2 regions of the Nocardioides salsibiostraticola genome follow, and region 1 is predicted to be linked to the other one. Evidence: predicted binding sites of a transcription regulator. Region 1 holds the regulator's gene; the other holds the start of a gene.

The links. The regulator HrcA, encoded in region 1, represses chaperone genes, less so after heat shock. The targets are predictions, from matches to a motif close to TTGGCACTCGNNNNNNNCGAGTGCCAA.
Region 2: a site for HrcA is predicted at 7,128-7,154, ahead of groES (co-chaperone GroES). Genes of this name have one in related genera too.

Annotation. Positions count from the first base shown of each region.
Region 1 is NZ_BAAGQD010000014.1:575,311-584,725, forward strand. Features, by position in the region: gene lepA (translation elongation factor 4) at 1-311, shown strand, start outside; gene ACYVLV_RS10120 (aminoglycoside phosphotransferase family protein) at 314-1,213, shown strand; gene ACYVLV_RS10125 (AMP-dependent synthetase/ligase) at 1,547-3,367, shown strand; gene hemW (radical SAM family heme chaperone HemW) at 3,450-4,673, shown strand; gene ACYVLV_RS10135 (TM2 domain-containing protein) at 4,716-5,186, shown strand; gene ACYVLV_RS10140 (DUF3097 domain-containing protein) at 5,227-6,075, opposite strand; gene ACYVLV_RS10145 (hypothetical protein) at 6,143-6,358, opposite strand; gene ACYVLV_RS10150 (MBL fold metallo-hydrolase) at 6,434-7,291, opposite strand; gene hrcA (heat-inducible transcriptional repressor HrcA) at 7,484-8,515, shown strand; gene dnaJ (molecular chaperone DnaJ) at 8,586-9,415, shown strand, end outside.
Region 2 is NZ_BAAGQD010000027.1:377,537-386,951, forward strand. Features, by position in the region: gene ACYVLV_RS19465 (MXAN_6640 family putative metalloprotease) at 74-1,624, shown strand; gene ACYVLV_RS19470 (hypothetical protein) at 1,696-2,679, opposite strand; gene ACYVLV_RS19475 (TolB-like translocation protein) at 2,719-3,771, opposite strand; gene ACYVLV_RS19480 (S-(hydroxymethyl)mycothiol dehydrogenase) at 3,962-5,074, shown strand; gene ACYVLV_RS19485 (MBL fold metallo-hydrolase) at 5,163-5,777, shown strand; gene ACYVLV_RS19490 (class I SAM-dependent methyltransferase) at 5,925-7,088, opposite strand; gene groES (co-chaperone GroES) at 7,302-7,598, shown strand; gene groL (chaperonin GroEL) at 7,712-9,334, shown strand.

The DNA of each region.
Region 1 (9,415 bases):
AGGACGCGGCCTACGGCTACGGCGTGATGCTGGCCGGCAAGCTCAAGGAACTCATCCCGCGTCAGCAGTTCGAGGTTCCGATCCAGGCCGCCATCGGCGCCCGGATCATCGCTCGGGAGAACATCCGCGCCATCCGCAAGGACGTGCTCGCCAAGTGCTACGGCGGCGACATCAGCCGCAAGCGCAAGCTGCTGGAGAAGCAGAAGGAGGGCAAGAAGCGGATGAAGATGGTCGGTCGCGTCGAGGTCCCCCAAGAGGCCTTCATCGCTGCTCTGTCCAACGCTCCCGCAGGTGAGTCCGGCAAGAAGTAGCCGTGATCCGACTGCCTGATGCCGTCGAGGCGATGGCGGGACGCGGAGCGGACGGGGCCGCCTGGGTGGACGGGCTCCCGCGCCTGGTCCAGGACCTCCTGGACCAGTGGGGGTTGAGCGTCGAGGGTCCACCGACCCACGGCTACACGGCGGTCGTCGTACCGGTCCGTACGGCGTCCGGTGAGCCGGCGATGCTCAAGGTGGGATTCCCCGACGACGAGTCCGAGCACGAACACCTGGCGCTCCAGCACTGGCACGGGCGTGGCGCCGTACGACTCCTGCGGGCGGACCCGCGTCGTCGCGCCCTGCTGCTCGAGAAGCTGCACGGAACCGATCTGAGGGATCTGTGGGACATCGAGGCCTGCGAGATAGTGGCCGGACTCTATGCCTCGATCCATGTGCCGGCGGTGCCGCAACTGCGAACGCTCTCGTCGTACGTCGACCGGTGGGTCGGGAGCTTGGAGCGTTTGGGGCGGGACGTCGCTATCCCGCGTCGGATGGTCGAACAGGCCATCTCTCTGGGGCGGCGACTGGAGAGCGACGAACTCACCGACGGGACGATGATCCACTGCGACCTGCACTACGAGAACGTCCTGGCTGCGGACCGTTCCGCGTGGCTGGTGATCGATCCCAAGCCGATGAGCGGGGATCCCCACTACGAAGTCGCACCGATGCTGTGGAACCGTTTCGAGGAACTCGAGGGAGATGTTCGCGGGGGCGTACGCCGCCGCTTTCACGCACTCATCGACGCGGCTGGCCTCGACGAGGACCGGGCGCGGGACTGGGTGGTGCTGCGGATGATCCTCAACGCAGCCTGGGCGATCGATGCCTCCGGGCCCGCCGGTCCGGATCCCGATTACCTCACCATGTGCCTCGCCGTGGCGAAAGCAGTCCAGGACTAGCCGTCCCGTCTCCCACCATTGCTCACGAAGTTCGCCAAATGGGGCTCCGAAGTACGCCGATCGGCCCCTCGACGCAGCTAGACATAGGCAGCGGGCGATCTCGACACCCCATCTGACGAACTTCGCGGTCCCATCTGACGAACTTCGCGGTCCCATCTGACGAACTTCGTGGGGCCATACGACGAACTTCGTGGGGGAGTACCAGACGGGGTTGATGATGAGCGGACCGAAAGATTGGTAAGGATTGGGCTACAACCGGCGAGACTGCACCCCTTATGGTGGCGAGTGATCTAGGTTACTCACCAGAAACCTTGCCGTCGTCATAGGAGTGCCATGCCCGTCAACCACGACCCCAACTTCGTCGACAATCTTCCTCAGAACATGTCGGTGTTGTTCTTCGACCGCGTGGCGATGTCCCCGGAGGCCGAAGCGTTCCGTTACCCGCGTGGTGAGGCCTGGGAGTCCGTCAGCTGGAAGCAGGCCGGTGACCGCGTGAGCAGCCTCGCCGCCGGTCTCCTCTCGTTGGGCATCGAGCCCGAGCAGCGAGTCGGAATCGCCGCGGGAACGCGCTACGAATGGATCCTCGCGGACCTCGCGATCATGGCCGCCTCGGGTGCGACCACGACCGTGTATCCCACCACCAACTCCGAGGACACCGGCTACATCCTGGGTGACTCCGAGTGCCGCATCGTCTTCGCCGAGGACGACGACCAGTTGGCCAAGCTGAAGGAGAACAAGTCCCAGCTGCCGCACCTGATGAAGGTCGTGACCTTCGACGGGGCTGCGGACGGCGACTGGGTCATCACGATGGAGACCCTCGCCGAACTCGGCGACGCGTTCCTCGCCGAGCACCCGGGCATCATCGAGGAGACGATCAACAAGATCGCCCCCGAGCAGTTGGCCACCCTGATCTACACCTCCGGCACCACCGGCCGCCCCAAGGGCGTCCGCCTGCGGCACCAGTCGTGGGTCTACGAGGGTGCGGCGATCAAGGCCCAGGACATCCTGGACGAGAGCGACCTGCAGTTCCTCTGGCTGCCGATGGCCCACTCGTTCGGCAAGGTCCTGCTCTCCACCCAGCTGGCCTGTGGTTTCGCGACCGCGATCGACGGGCGCGTCGACAAGATCGTCGACAACCTCGGGGTCGTCAAGCCCACGTTCATGGGCGCCGCGCCGCGCATCTTCGAGAAGGCTCACGGCCGGATCGTCACGATGACCGCCTCGGACGGTGGATTGAAGGAGAAGCTGTTCAACCAGGCCTTCAAGATCGGCATCGAGCACGACCGGTTGATCCGCGAGGGCAAGTCGATCCCGCTGGGCATGAAGGTCCAGCACGGATTGTTCGACAAGCTCGTCTACAGCAAGGTCCGCGACCGCTTCGGTGGTCGGGTGCGGTTCTTCATCTCCGGTGCGGCCGCGCTGAACCAGGAGATCGCCGAGTGGTTCCACGCCGCCGGCATCGTGATCCTCGAGGGCTACGGCCTGACCGAGACCTCCGCGGGTGCCTTCGTCAACCACCCTGACCAGTACAAGTTCGGCACCGTCGGCTCGGCGTTCCCGGGCAGTGAGGTCAAGCTCGGCGAGGGCGACGAGATCCTGATCAAGGGCCCGCACACGATGGACGGCTACCACAACCTCCCCGAGGAGACCGCCAAGACGTTGACCGAGGACGGATTCATCCGGACCGGCGACAAGGGGTCGATCGACGAGGACGGGATGCTCACCATCACCGGGCGCATCAAGGACCTCTTCAAGACCTCGGGTGGCAAGTACATCGCCCCCAACGCCCTGGAGTCGAAGTTCAAGGCCGTGTGCCCCTACGCCAGCCAGTTCATGGTGTTCGGCAACGACCGCAACTTCGTCGTCGCGTTGATCACCCTGGACCCCGACGCGATGGAGGGTTGGGCCGCCGAGAACGGCATGGCCGGCAAGTCCTACACCGAGATCGTGAACTCCGAGAAGGTTCAGGAGATGGTGTCCGGCTACGTCGACCAACTCAACGAGAAGGTCAACCGCTGGGAGTCCATCAAGAAGTGGGAGATCCTCGACCACGACCTGACCATCGAGTCCGGGGAGCTGACCCCCTCCATGAAGGTCAAGCGCAACGTCGTGGAGACCAACAACGCCGAGCGGATCGCGGCTTTCTACAACTGAGTCTCTGTTTCTGACGCACGGGCGTTCGCGGCCAATGGCCGCGGACGCCCGTGCGCGTTTCGCGGGGTGACACGATGACCTCATGCCTGCCCTGCCGACCGGAGACCCCGCACCCGAGGACGGTTCGCTGCCGCAGGCGGCGCTGGCCGAACTCGGCCAACGCGGGTTCGGTTTCTATGTCCACGTCCCCTTCTGCACGGTGCGGTGCGGGTACTGCGACTTCAACACCTACACCGCTGAGGAGTTGGGCTCCGGCCCCGGCACGGTCTCGAGGGCGACGTACGCCGGCTACGCGGTCGAGGAGGTACGCCGCGCGCGCGGCGTGCTGGGTGACCGGGACCTGCCCGTCGACACCGTATTCCTCGGCGGAGGCACTCCGACCCTGCTGGACCCCCGTGACCTGGCGGGGGTGATCGAGGCGATCGACTCGCTCTTCGGTCTCGCCGACGACGCGGAGATCACCATCGAGGCGAATCCCGACTCGGTGGATCCGGCCCGCCTCGCCGCGCTTCGCGAGGCCGGCATCAACCGGATCTCGTTCGGCATGCAGTCCGCCGTCCCCGAGGTGCTCGCCGTGCTCGACCGGACCCACGACCCCGAAGGGGTACCGCAAGCGGTCGAATGGGCCCGCGCAGCAGGCTTCGACCAGATCAGTCTGGACCTCATCTACGGCACCCCAGGGGAGACCGTCGACCAGTGGCGGACCACGCTGGAGGCGGCGCTGGCCTGCCGCCCCGACCACATCTCGGCGTACTCCCTGATCGTGGAGGACGGCACCGCGCTGGCACGTCGGGTCTCCCGGGGTGAGCTGCCCATGCCCGACGAGGACGACCTTGCCGACAAGTACCTCCTGACCGACGAGCGTCTGGAGCAGGACGGCCTGGGTTGGTACGAGGTGTCCAACTGGGCCAGGGACGACGCCTCCCGCTGCCGCCACAACCTGGCCTACTGGTGCGGTGCCGACTGGTGGGGGGTCGGACCCGGTGCTCATTCCCATGTGGCGGGGGTCCGGTGGTGGAACGTCAAGCACCCCGCCGCCTACGCCGATCGGTTGGCGCGTGGGGTCAGCCCAGCGGCCGGCCGAGAGGTGTTGGACGCAGCGAGCCGCGGTTTCGAGCGGCTCCTGCTCGAGGTGCGGCTGCGCGAGGGGCTGGCCCTGGACGCTCTCGACGAGCACGGACGGAGGAGTGTCCCGGCCTTGCGAGCCGAGGGATTGGTGCAGGACGGCGGACCGCAGGACCCCTTGGTCCTCACGCTGCGCGGACGATTGCTCGCCGACGCGGTCGTCCGACGACTCTCCGCGTGAGACCCCTGGTTCGTCGACGTCATCGGCCGTAGTGTTCGCGCCATGACCCAGGGACCGAACGAGCCGAACCCGTACGACCCGACCGGGGCCCAGGGCAATCAGCCACCCGAGGGCGAGTACCCGTCGTACAACGCGCCCCCGCCCCCACCGCCGCCGCCGGCTCCGGGACAGGCGCCGTACGGCGCCCCCTACGGCGCGGCCCCGTACGGTCCGCCGCCCGGGGGACCGATGGCCGGGCAGATGGGTCCGATGGGACAACCCGGAGCGCCCTACGGCGTACACCCGATGACGGGGATCCCGTACTCCGACAAGACCAAACTCGTGGCAGGCCTACTGCAGATCCTGATCCCGCTCGGAATCGGCCGGTTCTACATCGGAGACACCAAGACCGGGGTCTTCCAGTTGCTGGTCACGATCCTCACCTGCGGGATCGGCGCCCTGTGGCCGTTCATCGACGGGATCATCCTGCTGGTCACCGACAGCAAGGACGCCAACGGCTACATGCTGCGCTGACCGGGGGCTGACGAACTGACGAGGCGGGTCGCCCCGTCAGTCAGCCCTCTTCGGTGACGAAGTCGATCAGTTCCTCCACCCGGCCCAGCAGGGCCGGCTCGCAGTCCTCGTAGGAGGAGACTCGCGAGAGAATGTGTTTCCACGCCCGGGCGATATCGGCCTGGTCGGCGTGGGGCCAACCCAGGTGGGCGCAGACGCCCTTCTTCCACTCGATGTTGCGCGGTATCTCGGGCCATTCCTCGAGTCCGAGGCGAGCGGGTTTCACCGCGGCCCAGACGTCGACGTACGGGTGTCCGACCACGCGCACGTGACGTCCGAAGGCGGACCGGGAGACGTCCTCGGCGATCCGGGTCTCCTTCGAGCCGGCCACCAGGTGATCCAACAAGACCCCGACCCGTCGCGTGGGACCGGGACCGAAGGTGCGCAGATGGTCGACGAGGTCGTCGGCCCCGGCGAGATACTCGACGACCACACCCTCGATGCGTAGATCGTCGCCCCAGACCTTCTCGACGAGCTCGGCGTCGTGCCGGCCCTCGACGAAGATCCGGCTGGCCCGGGCGACTCGCGCCGGTGCGTTGTGGACGGCGATCGACCCCGAGGCGGTGCGGGTGGGGCGGGCCGGTGCGGCGCTGCGGATCGGGGCGGTGAGGATGACCGGCTTGCCCTCCAGCAGGAAACCCGGTCCCAGGGGGAAGGTCCGGCGACGGCTGCGCCGGTCCTCGAGGGTCACGGTGTAGAGGTCCCGGTCGACCGCGACGATCTCGCCGCACCAGTCGGTGGTGACCTCCTCGACGACCAATCCCAGGTCGGCAGCGGTGTCGACCGCGCGGCCGCGCTTCGGCACGCGCCAGTCCCCGGCAAGGACATCGTTTCCGTAGCGATTGTTCACACGACCACGCTAGGTTCCGTGATCGCGAAGGCGTCGGAGCCGCGCCGTACCCGGTCCGAGGCGCTCGCTAGTCGGAGGCGCTGGTGTCGCCCTTGACGGCGTCTGTCTCATCACCCGGCTCGTCGGCTGAGTCCTCGACCGGCTTGCCGCTGTCGAGCAGGTCGTCCACGGTCTCCCCGTCGTCCAAGCCCTCGGCCAGCGGGTTGTCGTCGCTAGGCACCAGGTCCTCGGGGAGCGCGCTGTCGTCGATGCCGGTGGTGGGTTCTTCGTCGTTTCCGCTCATGGGTCGACCGTAGTGATCTCCACCACCTCCGACCTCACCCCGATGGGCGAACAGTCACCAACGGATCAGACCAGGTCACACAAGGGGGAGGCGCTTCTGGCTGCGGGGAAGGTGCTCGTAGCCGCGGCGTACGGCGTCGACCAGGTGGGCTTCGGGGAAGGGCCATTCGGCGGCTTCGAGGGCCTGGGAGACGGGGACACCGCGCGTGGCGAGATCGCGGATGGTTTCGGCGACGATGCCGATGTTGTTGCGTTGGATCTCGACGAACTCACGGTCGACGGTTGACCCGTGACCCGGGACGACCACCGTCGACTGGCCGGTCAGACCCAGGACGATGTCGAGCGCGAGTGGCCACTCGAGCGGAAAGCAGTCGGCACCGAACCCCGGAGTCGCGTCCCGGGCTGCGGACTCTTCGATCAGGTCGCCAGCGAGGAGAACGTCGGCGTCGGGGACCCGGACGACCAGGTCGCCGGCGGTGTGCCCGCGACCGGGGTGGATCAGTTCCAGGACCCGGTCCCCGAGGTCGATCACGGAGACCGAGGAGAAGGTGTGGTCGGCGGCCACGATCTCGGTGGCCAGGACGGCTTCGCGGTGGGGGTCCTCGCCGGCGGCGTACTCACCCTTGATCCGTTCGCCCGCGGCCAGGGTCTGCTCGGCGGCGACCTCGTGGGCGTGGATGGGCACCGCGTCGTACGCCGCCCGGAAGGCCGCGTTGCCGAAGGTGTGGTCGAAGTGCTCGTGGGTGTTGATCACTGCGGTGACCGGCCCCTGCCTCAGGGAGCGCAGGTCGGCAAGGACCTCGGCGGCGGCCTCCGACGAGGCGTTGGTGTCGACCACCACCAGCCCCGTCTCGCCGCCCACCACGCAGACGTTGACGTCGAACCAGTCATAGCGGGCGATCCATACTCGGTCAGCGACTTCGGAGAACGGCACCACCGCAGGCTACGGGGGTGATGGTGCCGGTTGCCGACGGGCCGGCGGGCAAGCGGGCCGAGAGCCGGCCGGATGGCTCCGTGAGGGTTCTCGCACTCGCGCAGAGTCGAGTCGCGACCTGTTCGCCGGTAGGGTTGGCACTCGATCCAGACGAGTGCCAAACCCGGCCCGGTGATGAAACGGAGGAACCGCATGCAGGAAGAACGTCGACTGTCGGTCCTCCGTGCCATCGTCGAGGACTACGTCGCCACCGAGGAGCCGGTCGGTAGCCGCGCTCTGGTGGAGCGTCACCGGCTGGGGGTCTCCCCGGCCACGGTGCGCAACGACATGTCCGCGCTCGAGGAGGAGGGGTACATCACCCAGCCCCACACCAGCGCCGGTCGCGTCCCCACCGACAAGGGCTACCGCCTGTTCGTGGACCGGCTCACCACCGTCAAACCGATGAGCAGCGCGGAAAAGAAGGCGATCTCCACCTTCCTGGACGGTGCGGTCGATCTCGACGATGTCGTGCAACGTTCCGTGCGGGTGCTCTCGCAACTGACCCGCCAGGTCGCCGTCGTGCAGTACCCCACCCTGTCGCGCTCCACGGTGCGGCACATCGAGATGGTGGCCCTGGCCCCGGATCGACTGTTGATCGTCCTGATCCTGTCGACGGGTCGGGTCGAGCAGCGGATCCTCGAACTCGCCGCGCCGATCGCCGACGACGATCTGGCCGTGCTGCGGTCCCGGATCAACCTGACCGCCACCGGCGAGATCATCGCCGACGCGGTCACCGCCCTGCGCGACCTGATCGCAACCTTCGAGCCACACGCGTCTCCCACCCCCTCGATAACGACCGCTGTGGCGGAGGTGCTCGTCGAGGCGATGAGCGATCACCGCAGTGATGAGCGGATGGCGGTCGGTGGGGCGAGCAACCTGGCCCGGTACGGCGACAGCTTCGACTCCGCCGTACGCCCGCTGCTGGAGGCTCTGGAGGAGCACGTCGTCCTCCTGCGTCTGCTGGGCGAGGCAACCGGTGGTGGCATGGTGACGGTCCGGATCGGAGCCGAGGGCCCCTATGAGGAGCTCGCTTCGACCAGCGTCGTCACCACCGGCTACGGACCCAACGACGACGCCCTGGCCACCTTGGGCGTCGTCGGCCCCACCCGCATGGACTACCCCGGGACGATGGCCTCGGTCCGTGCCGTGGCCCGCTACGTCTCTCGCATCCTCGACGAGGGTTGACCGTGTCCCCGCGAGCATGCATCCCCCGACCACCTGACCCCCGCCCCGCCGAAGCCAGAAGGAATTTACGTTGAGCTCCGACCTCTACGACCTGCTTGGTGTCGACCAAGCCGCAGACGCCGACACGATCAAGAAGGCCTATCGCAAACTGGCGCGCCAGCTGCACCCGGACGTGAACCCGGACCCCGCCAGCCAGGACAAGTTCAAGGCGGTGACCGCCGCCTACGAGGTCCTCTCCGACCCGCAGAAGCGCTCCTCCTACGACCGCGGCGGTAACCCGTTCGGGGGTGGCCAGGACTTCGGTCAGGGTGCCGGATTCTCTTTCACCGACATCATGGACGCCTTCTTCGGCGGCCAGCCCGGAGCCGGTGGCGGCGGTGGTGGCGGAGGCCGCGGCCCACGCTCGAGGGTCCGCCGGGGTCAGGACGCGCTGATCCGTCTCGAGATCGACCTCGCCGAGGCGGCCTTCGGAGCGGCCCACGATCTCAAGGTCGACACCGCGGTCATGTGCACCGTGTGCACCGGCAGTGGTGCGGCCGCCGGCTCGACCCCGAAGCCGTGTGAGACCTGCCGCGGCCAGGGCGAGGTCGCCCACGTCCAGCGCTCGTTCCTGGGCGAGATCCGCACCCTGCGTCCTTGCGCGGCCTGCCGGGGATTCGGCTCGATCATCCCCGAGCCGTGTCGCGAGTGCTCCGGCGACGGCCGTGTCCGTTCGCGCCGGACCCTGACGGTGAAGATCCCTGCCGGTGTCGACACCGGCACCCGGGTCCAGCTCTCCGAGCAGGGCGAGGTCGGCCCCGGTGGCGGCCCGGCCGGTGACCTGTACGTCGAGATCCACGTCGCCAACCACCCCACCTTCACCCGTCACGGCAACGACCTGCACTGCAGCGTGTCGGTGCC
Region 2 (9,415 bases), on a different contig from region 1:
ATCACCGGGGGGAAACCGTTGAGTAGGCGAACGCGCGCACGTCTTCTGTTTGCCAACCGAAAGTGATTGATTCATGACCCCACGCCAGATCCGACGCTGCCTGGTTGCGCCCGCAGCCAGCCTCGGACTCCTCCTCTCGCTGGCCGCCGCACCCGGCGTCCAGGCCGCTTCCAGCGACACCATCGACGGTGATGCCGCCGCGCGACAGACCAACGCGCGCGCCGTACTCGCCGAGGCCGAAGACCTCTTCTCGGGTAACGCCGACAGCGACGACGCCTCGGGTCGTGACGCCTCGATGGTGCTCCGCGACCTGCAGATCGTCCGGGAGGACCTGAGCCCGGCCGACCAGGCCGCGGCCCGCAAACTCGAGACGCGACCGAACAAGCCGTTGCAGTCGTGCAACGAGTTCATCTGCGTGCACTACGACCCCTCCCAGGTGAACCCCACCGACGCCAACACCAACGAGGTGCCGGACTACATCGACTTCGCCCTGGCGACGGTGACCCACGTGCACGACACGTACATCGCCGCGGGCTACCGCTCGCCCCTGCCCGACGGCACCAACGGTGGCGACGCGCGGATCGACATCTACATCGACAACATCGGTCCCGACGTCTACGGCTACTGCACCACCGACACCGCCGGGATCCCGAAGGGCAAGACCTCCGACACGTGGGCCTACTGCGTGTTGGACAACGACTACTCGAAGGCCGAGTTCAAGACGAACACGCCGCTGGAGAACCTCCAGGTCACCGCGGCCCACGAGTACTTCCACGCCACCCAGTACGCCTACGACTTCTACGAGGACCGCTGGCTCCTCGAGAGCACGGCGACCTGGATGGAGGACGAGATGTACGACGGCGTCGACGACAACATCAACTACCTGCCCGGCAGCAGCGCGCTGACCGTGCCCAAGGCCCCGCTCGACTCCTACGGTGACAGCCAGTTCCAGTACGGCAACTGGATCTTCTGGCGCTTCCTGACCGAGCGGCACACCACCGCCCAGGCCGGTCTGCCGACCCTGGTCCGCGACGTCTTCACCAAGGTCGACGACGCTGCGGGTGGTCCGGACAAGTACTCGCTCCAGGCCCTCAAGGGCGTGCTGCGGTCCCGCGGCCGGACCCTGCCCCGCACCCTGGCCGAGTTCGCCGCGGCCAACCGGGCACCGAAGACGAACTACGAGGAGGGCCGGGCCAACAAGTACCCCACCGCCAAGCCCGCCAAGAAGTTCAAGCTCTCCAACCGCAAGACGCGGACCGGACCGGTGTCGATCCGGCTCGATCACCTCAGTTCGGCGACCACGCGGTTCATTCCCAAGAACACCCGCAACAAGGCGCGCATCAAGCTGACGATCGACATGGACGAGACCAACCGTGGATCAGCGGCGATCGTCTCGACGAAGCTGAAGTCGGGCAAGATCAAGACGAACATGGTCAAGCTCAACAAGCAGGGCAACGGGCGCTACGCCACGAAGTTCGGCAAGGCGAAGGTCAAGTACGTCGAACTGACCCTGGTCAACGCCAGCGACCGCTTCAACTGCTTCGAGGACACCGAGTACAGCTGTGCCGGTGACCCGAAGGACGACAACGTCGAGGAGAAGTTCTCGGCAGTACTCAAGCGCTGATCCTCCTGACGTAGAACAGCACCACCTCAGCGCCCGTCCCCTGTGGGGGCGGGCGCTGTCGCGTGCCGGGTTCAGCGGCGACCGACGAAGACGAACTCGTGCGGGAACCCCGCCCCGCGCACGACTGGCGTCGCCCGTTCGAGGTCTCCCTGTAGATCACCCCGGACGAGGGCGCCGGTGCGCCCGTTGAAGCCAGCCGACGCCTGGGCCAGGATCGTGGTGTTGCTCTCCCACCGCAGTTCACCTGCGCGGACCGTCTCCGGGAGAGTCAGGCGAGTGATCAGGTCGCCCGTCTGCGCAGCACGAATTCGGATCTCACGGCGCCATCGGCCCACGGCCACGGTGTGCCGACCGTCGGGGCTGATGGAGGTCCGGTCCGCTGTCGGAACCGCGTCTGCCGCGACCCGCACAGGCGGAGAGCACAGATCAGTCGACCACAGCCGCCGCCGCTGTCCGGTCGGGGTGAACAACGGTCCGAAGATCACGTCGGTCCCGTCGAACCCCCAGACGCTCAGCAGGGTCGCGGGCTCCACGGTGACGATCTGGCCGCGGGTGCCGTCGGGACCGCGGACGTGGACCTTGGTGGGTGCCCTCTGGCCGCTCTCCGGGCACGCCGAGGTCACCCAGGCGACGTACCGCCCGTCGTCGCTCACCTCACCCCCAGCGGTGCAGCCGTCGATCTGGTGGAGCCTGCCCGACTCGAGGAGATACAGCCCTCTCGTTCCCTCGAAGATCCGGTCATCGGTGATCATCAGGCCGCGTGCGTACGGGGTCACCGTGACCGCAGCGGCCCCGTTCGGCAGCCTGGGCATCCGGACGGTTCCGCCGTTCGGGTGCTGGATCACCGAGTCGTGGACGTAGGGGATCGCCGGGGCCTCGCCTCGGGGCAACGCACGCAGACGGGTGGACCCGGCGGGCTCGACCTCAGCGGTGGGTGGGGCGGCGGCTTCCTCGACGATGTCGGGCGCCCGTGGCGAGGGTGATGGCTCCGGTGTCGGTCGGCCACATCCCGAGACGAGGAAGGCGACCAGGAACGGCAGGACGAGTCGGTTCATGGTCCCTACACGCGCAGGGGCCGCGGTGCGTTGTCCGACTCAGCTGTCGCCCATCAGCGTGAAAACCGGTCGGACGTCCTCCCCCCGAATCGGGCCCAACACCGTTTGGGTCGAACCGTCCAGGCCGAGCCGCTCCACACTCCAGCGACCCGTCTCGTAGTCGTAGGTGTTGACCAGCACCTGGCCGTCGTTCTCCCAGACGGCCGTAGCGATGAATCCGGCGGGGGAGAAGCGGGTGATCTCCTCGAGCGTCGTGGCGTCGAGGAGAGCGACGTAACTCATCCCGATCCCGTCCCGGTAGGCCTCGTAGGCCGACAGGTGAGCCCCGTCGGGAGAGAATCGGCCCAGGGAGTAGTCACAGGTCTCCGCGACGGTCCGCTTCTTCAACGCGACGGTCAGATCCAGGACGGCACTGCAGGAGCCCGTGTCGGTCGCCGAGGTCTGTACGGCGACCACCCGGTCCTCGGTCGCATCGTCCACGCTGAGCGCCTCGGGGAAGAACGAGTCGTCGATGCCATGGGAGTCGGCGGTGTGGGCCTGGCCGCGCTCGTCGTGGAAGACCACACACCCGTCCTGATCCTCATGACAGTTCGGGCCGCCGATGACCCGTCGGGGAACGGCGTAGGACGACAGGACGCCGAGGTCGACACCGTCCTCGGTCCAGCGTGTCTGGAGTCGGTGGTCGGCGTCCATCCACGCCAGGGTGGTGCCGGCCCGGTTCGCCGCGAGCGGTGAGGTGATCGCGCCGTGGTCGTCGATGGTGCCGTCGCGGTGGATGCCCTGAAGCGTGCCGTGATCGTTCTCGTCGTCGTAGGAGACACCGAAGAACACTCCGTCCAGGAGACGCCCGGAGTCGTAGCGCTGCGGCAGCGTCCAGCTGTCGCCGCCGGGCAGGTGGATGGTTTTCCCTCGGAGGTACGCCACCTGCGGGGGGTCGACCGGGTCGACCGGGTCGACCGGGTCGATCGGGTCGACCGGGGGTGGGTTCGAGGAGATCGCGGGCTCGACGGTCGGCGGCTCCGCCGTGGGATCTGGGGTGTCGCTGCCGCAGGCGGTGAGCCCGAGCGCGAGGGCGGCCAGGGTGCCGGCCACGCGGTGCGCGGTCCGGGCGTAGGCAGGAGGACGCGACGCAGACCGGGGCGTGTGCTGGGGCTGGCAACGGGGCATACCCAGTAGACGTCGCGGGGCCGTCGGAGGTTGCAATCGGACCGCCAACCGATCTCCGACCACGGTGCGCCTACGGTTAAGGAGCCGATCCATGCAGGACGAGAGGAATCATTCGATGCAGCAGGTCAAGGCGGTCATCGCCCGCAGCAAGGGCGCACCGGTCGAACTCACCACCATCAACGTCCCCGACCCCGGTCCGGGCGAGGCGCTGGTGAAGATCCAGGCGTGCGGGGTGTGCCACACCGACCTGCACTACCGCGAGGGTGGGATCAACGACGAGTTCCCCTTCCTGCTCGGCCATGAGGCCGCCGGCATCGTCGAGGCCGTCGGGGACGACGTCACCTCGGTTGCTCCGGGTGACTTCGTGGTGCTCAACTGGCGTGCCGTCTGTGGCAACTGCCGGGCCTGCAACCGCGGCGAGCCGCAGTACTGCTTCGACACCCACAACGCCACCCAGAAGATGACCCTCGCTGAAGGAGACGGAGCCGGCACGGAGCTCTCCCCGGCCCTCGGCATCGGTGCCTTCGCGGAGAAGACCCTGGTTGCGGCCGGTCAGTGCACCAAAGTCGACGAGTCCGCTCGTCCAGCTGCGGTGGGTCTGCTGGGTTGCGGCGTGATGGCCGGACTCGGCGCGGCCATCAACACCGGCAAGCTCACCCGCGGCATGTCCGCCGCAGTCATCGGCTGCGGAGGGGTCGGCGTCGCCGCCATCGCCGGCGCCGCTCTGGCCGGTGCGAGCCCGATCATCGCGGTCGACATCGACCCGCAGAAGCTCGAGGCGGCCAAGAAGCTCGGTGCCACGCACACGGTCGACTCCTCGAAGGTCGACGCCGGTGAGGAGATCAAGCGCATCTGCGCGGAGACCTACCCCGGCGCCGAGGGTGCCGACGTCGTCATCGAGGCGGTCGGTCGCCCGGAGACGTGGAAGCAGGCGTTCTACGCCCGTGACCTCGCCGGCACGGTCGTGTTGGTCGGCGTACCGACCCCCGACATGCAGATTCCCGAGATCCCGCTGATCGACGTCTTCGGTCGCGGGGGATCGCTCAAGTCCAGTTGGTACGGCGACTGCCTGCCCTCGCGAGACTTCCCGATGCTGGTCGACCTCTACACCAGTGGCCGACTCGACCTCGACGCGTTCGTGACCGAGGAGATCGGAATCGACGGGGTCGAGGCCGCGTTCGAGAAGATGCACGACGGCAACGTCCTGCGTTCGGTGGTGGTGTTCTGATGGGCGAAGCGAGAGAGCGCAACGCAGCAGAGCATTGTGACCAACATGATTCAGCGCTCGAACTGCGAGCCGATCGAGAGGAGAACTGATGAGCAACCTACGAGCTGACCACGCGGTGGTCTCCGGAACCTTCAGCCTCGACGGCGAGACCCACGAGGTGGACAACAACATCTGGGTGATCGGCAACGACGACGAATGCGTGGTCATCGACGCCCCGCACGATGCGGCCGCCATCATGCGGGTGGTGGCTGGGCGCGAGGTCAAGGCGATCATCTGCACCCACGCCCACGACGATCACGTCCGGGTCGCGCCCGAGCTCCGAAAGAAGACCGGGGCCCCGATTCTGATGCACCCCGACGACAAGCCGGTCTGGGAACTCACCCACACCGACGAGTTGTGGGATGCCGACCTCAGCGACGGCCAGAGCATCAAGATCGCCGGCGCCTCCATCAAGGTGCTGCACACCCCGGGCCACGCACCAGGCGCGGTCTGCCTCTACGTCCACGACCTCGGTGCGGTCTTCACCGGCGACACCCTCTTCCAGGGTGGCCCCGGTGCCACGGGTCGGTCGTTCAGCGACGAGGACCTGATCAAGGCCTCGATCCGGTCCTCGCTCTTCGCGCTGCCGGACAACACGGTGGTCCACACCGGTCACGGCGATAGCACGACCATCGGGGCGGAGAAGGAAGGACTCGGCGCCTGAGAGTTCCGGCTGACGCTGGTTGAGGTGTGAGGGCCGCTAGGCCCGAGCCTCGAAACCTGGTTCCCGGCTCGGTGAGGTTCGCGTTGACGGAGCCGGGTTTCGAGGCTCCTCGCTGCGCTCGTCACACCTCAACCAGCGGCCGAGCTCCTACAGCGGATCCACCAGCAGGACGGTTCCCTCACCGGCGACCCGGGTCATCACGATGGTGGCCTCGTGGTCGCCGGCGAGGGAGAGTCGCTGGCGTAGTTGTTCGGGCACGACCTCGACGCCGCGTTTCTTGATCGTCAGCCGTCCGATGCCGCGGGCTCGCAGCGCGGCGCGCAACTGCTTCTCGCGGTACGGCAGCTCCTCGAGGACGCGGTAACCGCGCGCCAGCGGCGTACGAACGGCTTGGTCGCCGGTCACGTAGGCGATGTGTTCGTCCAACAGCCCGCCACCGACCTCGGCCGCCACGGCGGTCACCAATCCGGCCCGGATGACGGCTCCGTCGGGTTCGTAGAGATACGCACCGACCGGGCGTACGCCGGCCCCCGGGTCGTCCTCCTCGGTCACGGTGGCCAGACCTCCGTGACCGATCACGGTCGCCCGTCGCGCTGTGGTCGCCAGCGCGCCCGACCACAGTGCGGCCTCCTTGACCTCGCCGCGGTCGCTGACCCACTCCGCTTCGACCCCGTCCGGGACCAGGTCGTGGGGGATGCCCGGTGCCACCTTCACGCAGGCGTCGCGGCGCAGCAGGGTCTCCACGAACGACCAGGGCGGGGTCCAGTCGTCGATGCGGAAGGTGGACCGACCCCGGGCGCCTCGGCGCGCCGGATCGAGGAAGGCCACGTCGAAGGCGCTGGTGTCCAGAGCAGTGGCGTCGGCCTCGATCACCGCTCCATCGAGACCGAGGGCGGCGAGGTTGGCCTCGGCCACCGCGACGCGCAGGGGATCCAGATCGACCCCTGCGGCGGTGATCCCCGCCCGCGCAACGGCGATCAGGTCGCCGCCGATCCCACAGCCCAGATCAACGAAGGTGGCGGTGTCGAAGGCCGTCAGGCGGCCCGCACGGTGGGTGGCGACCGCCGTACGCGTCGCCTGCTCGAGCCCGTCGGGTGTGAAGTACATCCGGGCCGCGGACTCACCGAACTTCGCGGCGCCGCGGTGGCGCAGATCGACCTGGGTCAGGGCGGCGGCCACCTGCGTGGGGGTCGCCGCGCGCCGCAACTCGGTCTGGACGGCCAACTCGGGTCCGCCCGCGAGATCGGTGGCTCGATCCAGCAGCCATTGCCCGTCGTCGGTGAGCAGCCATCGGAATGCGTCGAGATCCACGCAGGTGATCCTGTCAGGTCAGGTTCGGCGGGACCCACGCTGGCACTCGCCTTAGGTGAGTGCTAGTTTCTGAGTTGGCACTCTCACCACGAGGGTGCCAGTGCTTGCGACCAGGTGCGACCCCCGCGACGGCGTACCTGAAGCAGGCCCCAACGTAGGAGGGCAACCGCCCTCATCACAGTCACGACAAGTAGGGAAATGGAGGTCGACATCGTGTCGGTCAACATCAAGCCTCTCGAGGACCGGATCGTCGTTAAGCCCCTGGACGCCGAGCAGACCACGGCTTCTGGCCTGGTCATCCCGGACACCGCCAAGGAGAAGCCCCAAGAGGGCGAGGTCGTGGCCGTCGGCCCCGGTCGCTTCAACGAAGACGGTGACGAGCGCATCCCCATGGACATCTCCGTGGGCGACAAGGTCATCTACAGCAAGTACGGCGGCACCGAGGTGAAGTACGCCGGAGCGGAATACCTCATTCTCTCCGCGCGCGACTGCCTCGCCATCGTCTCCTGATCGCGAACTTCGGGTCGTGTGCCTGACGCCGCCGTGAGCGTGGCGCTCAGGCACACGACCCGAAGTCCTTTCACCCACACTTTTTAGTTCTCAGACCCTCAAAAAGGAGAGTCATGCCCAAGATTCTGGAGTTCGACGAGAATGCTCGCCGTGCCCTCGAGCGCGGTGTCGACGCGCTCGCCAACGCCGTCAAGGTGACCCTCGGCCCCAAGGGCCGTTACGTCGTCCTGGACAAGCAGTGGGGCGCCCCCACCATCACCAACGACGGTGTCACCGTCGCCCGTGAGATCGAGCTGGACGACCCGTTCGAGAACCTCGGCGCCCAGCTGACCAAGGAGGTGGCCACCAAGACCAACGACGTCGCAGGTGACGGCACCACCACGGCCACCGTGCTGGCCCAGGCGATGGTCCACGAGGGCCTGCGCGCCGTGGCCGCCGGAGCCAACCCGATGAGCCTCAAGCGCGGTATGGACAAGGCCACCGAGGCCGTCGGTGCTGCTCTGCTCGAGGCCGCCCGCGAGGTCGACTCGGTCGAGGACATGGCCTCGGTCGCCACGATCTCCAGCCGCGACGCCGTGATCGGAAACCTGCTGAGCCAGGCCTTCGACAAGGTCGGCAAGGACGGCGTGATCACCGTCGAGGAGTCCAACACCATGGGCACCGAGCTGGAGTTCACCGAGGGGATGCAGTTCGACAAGGGCTACATCTCGCAGTACTTCGTCACCGACCAGGAGCGCATGGAAGCGGTCCTCGAGGACCCCTACATCCTGCTGCACCAGGGAAAGATCTCGGCTGTCGCCGACATCCTCCCGTTGCTGGAGAAGGTCATCCAGGCCGGCAAGCCGCTGTTCATCCTCTCCGAGGACGTCGACGGTGAGGCGCTCTCGACCCTGGTCGTGAACAAGATCCGCGGCACGTTCAACGCCGTCGCCGTCAAGGCTCCGGCCTTCGGTGACCGCCGCAAGGCGATGATGCAGGACATCGCCACCCTCACCGGTGGCCAGGTCATCGCCCCCGAGGTCGGGCTCAAGCTCGACCAGGTCGGCCTCGAGGTTCTCGGCTCCGCGCGTCGTGTCGTCATCACCAAGGACAACACCACGATCATCGACGGAGCCGGTGAGGCTTCCGAGGTCGAGGGTCGCGTCAACCAGATCAAGGCCGAGATCGAGAACACCGACTCGGACTGGGACCGCGAGAAGCTGCAGGAGCGCCTGGCCAAGCTGGCCGGCGGAGTCTGCGTGATCAAGGTCGGCGCCGCCACCGAGGTGGAGCTGAAGGAGAAGAAGCACCGCATCGAGGACGCCGTCTCCGCGACGCGCGCCGCGATCGAAGAGGGCATCGTCCCCGGCGGTGGCTCGGCTCTCATCCACGCCGTCTCCGTGCTGGCCGATGACCTCGGTCTGACCGGCGACGAGGCGACCGGCGTGCGCGTCGTACGCAAGGCCGCCGATGAGCCCCTTCGCTGGATCGCCGAGAACGGTGGGGTCAACGGCTACGTCGTCACCACCAAGGTCCGCGAGCTCGGCGTCGGCCACGGCTACAACGCCGCGGAAGACACCTACGGCGACCTGGTCGCCCAGGGCGTGCTGGACCCGGTCAAGGTCACCCGCTCCGCGTTGGTCAACGCCACCTCGATCGCGGGCATGCTGCTCACGACCGAGACGCTGATCGTGGAGAAGCCCGCCGACGAGGACGAGTCCGCCGGTGGCGGTCACGGACACGGTCACGGGCACTGATCGTCTGACCCGCAGCACCTGAACCACTGCTGACCCGTCACTCCCGAACCTGGGGGTGGCGGGTCTGTCTTTCTCGGCGAG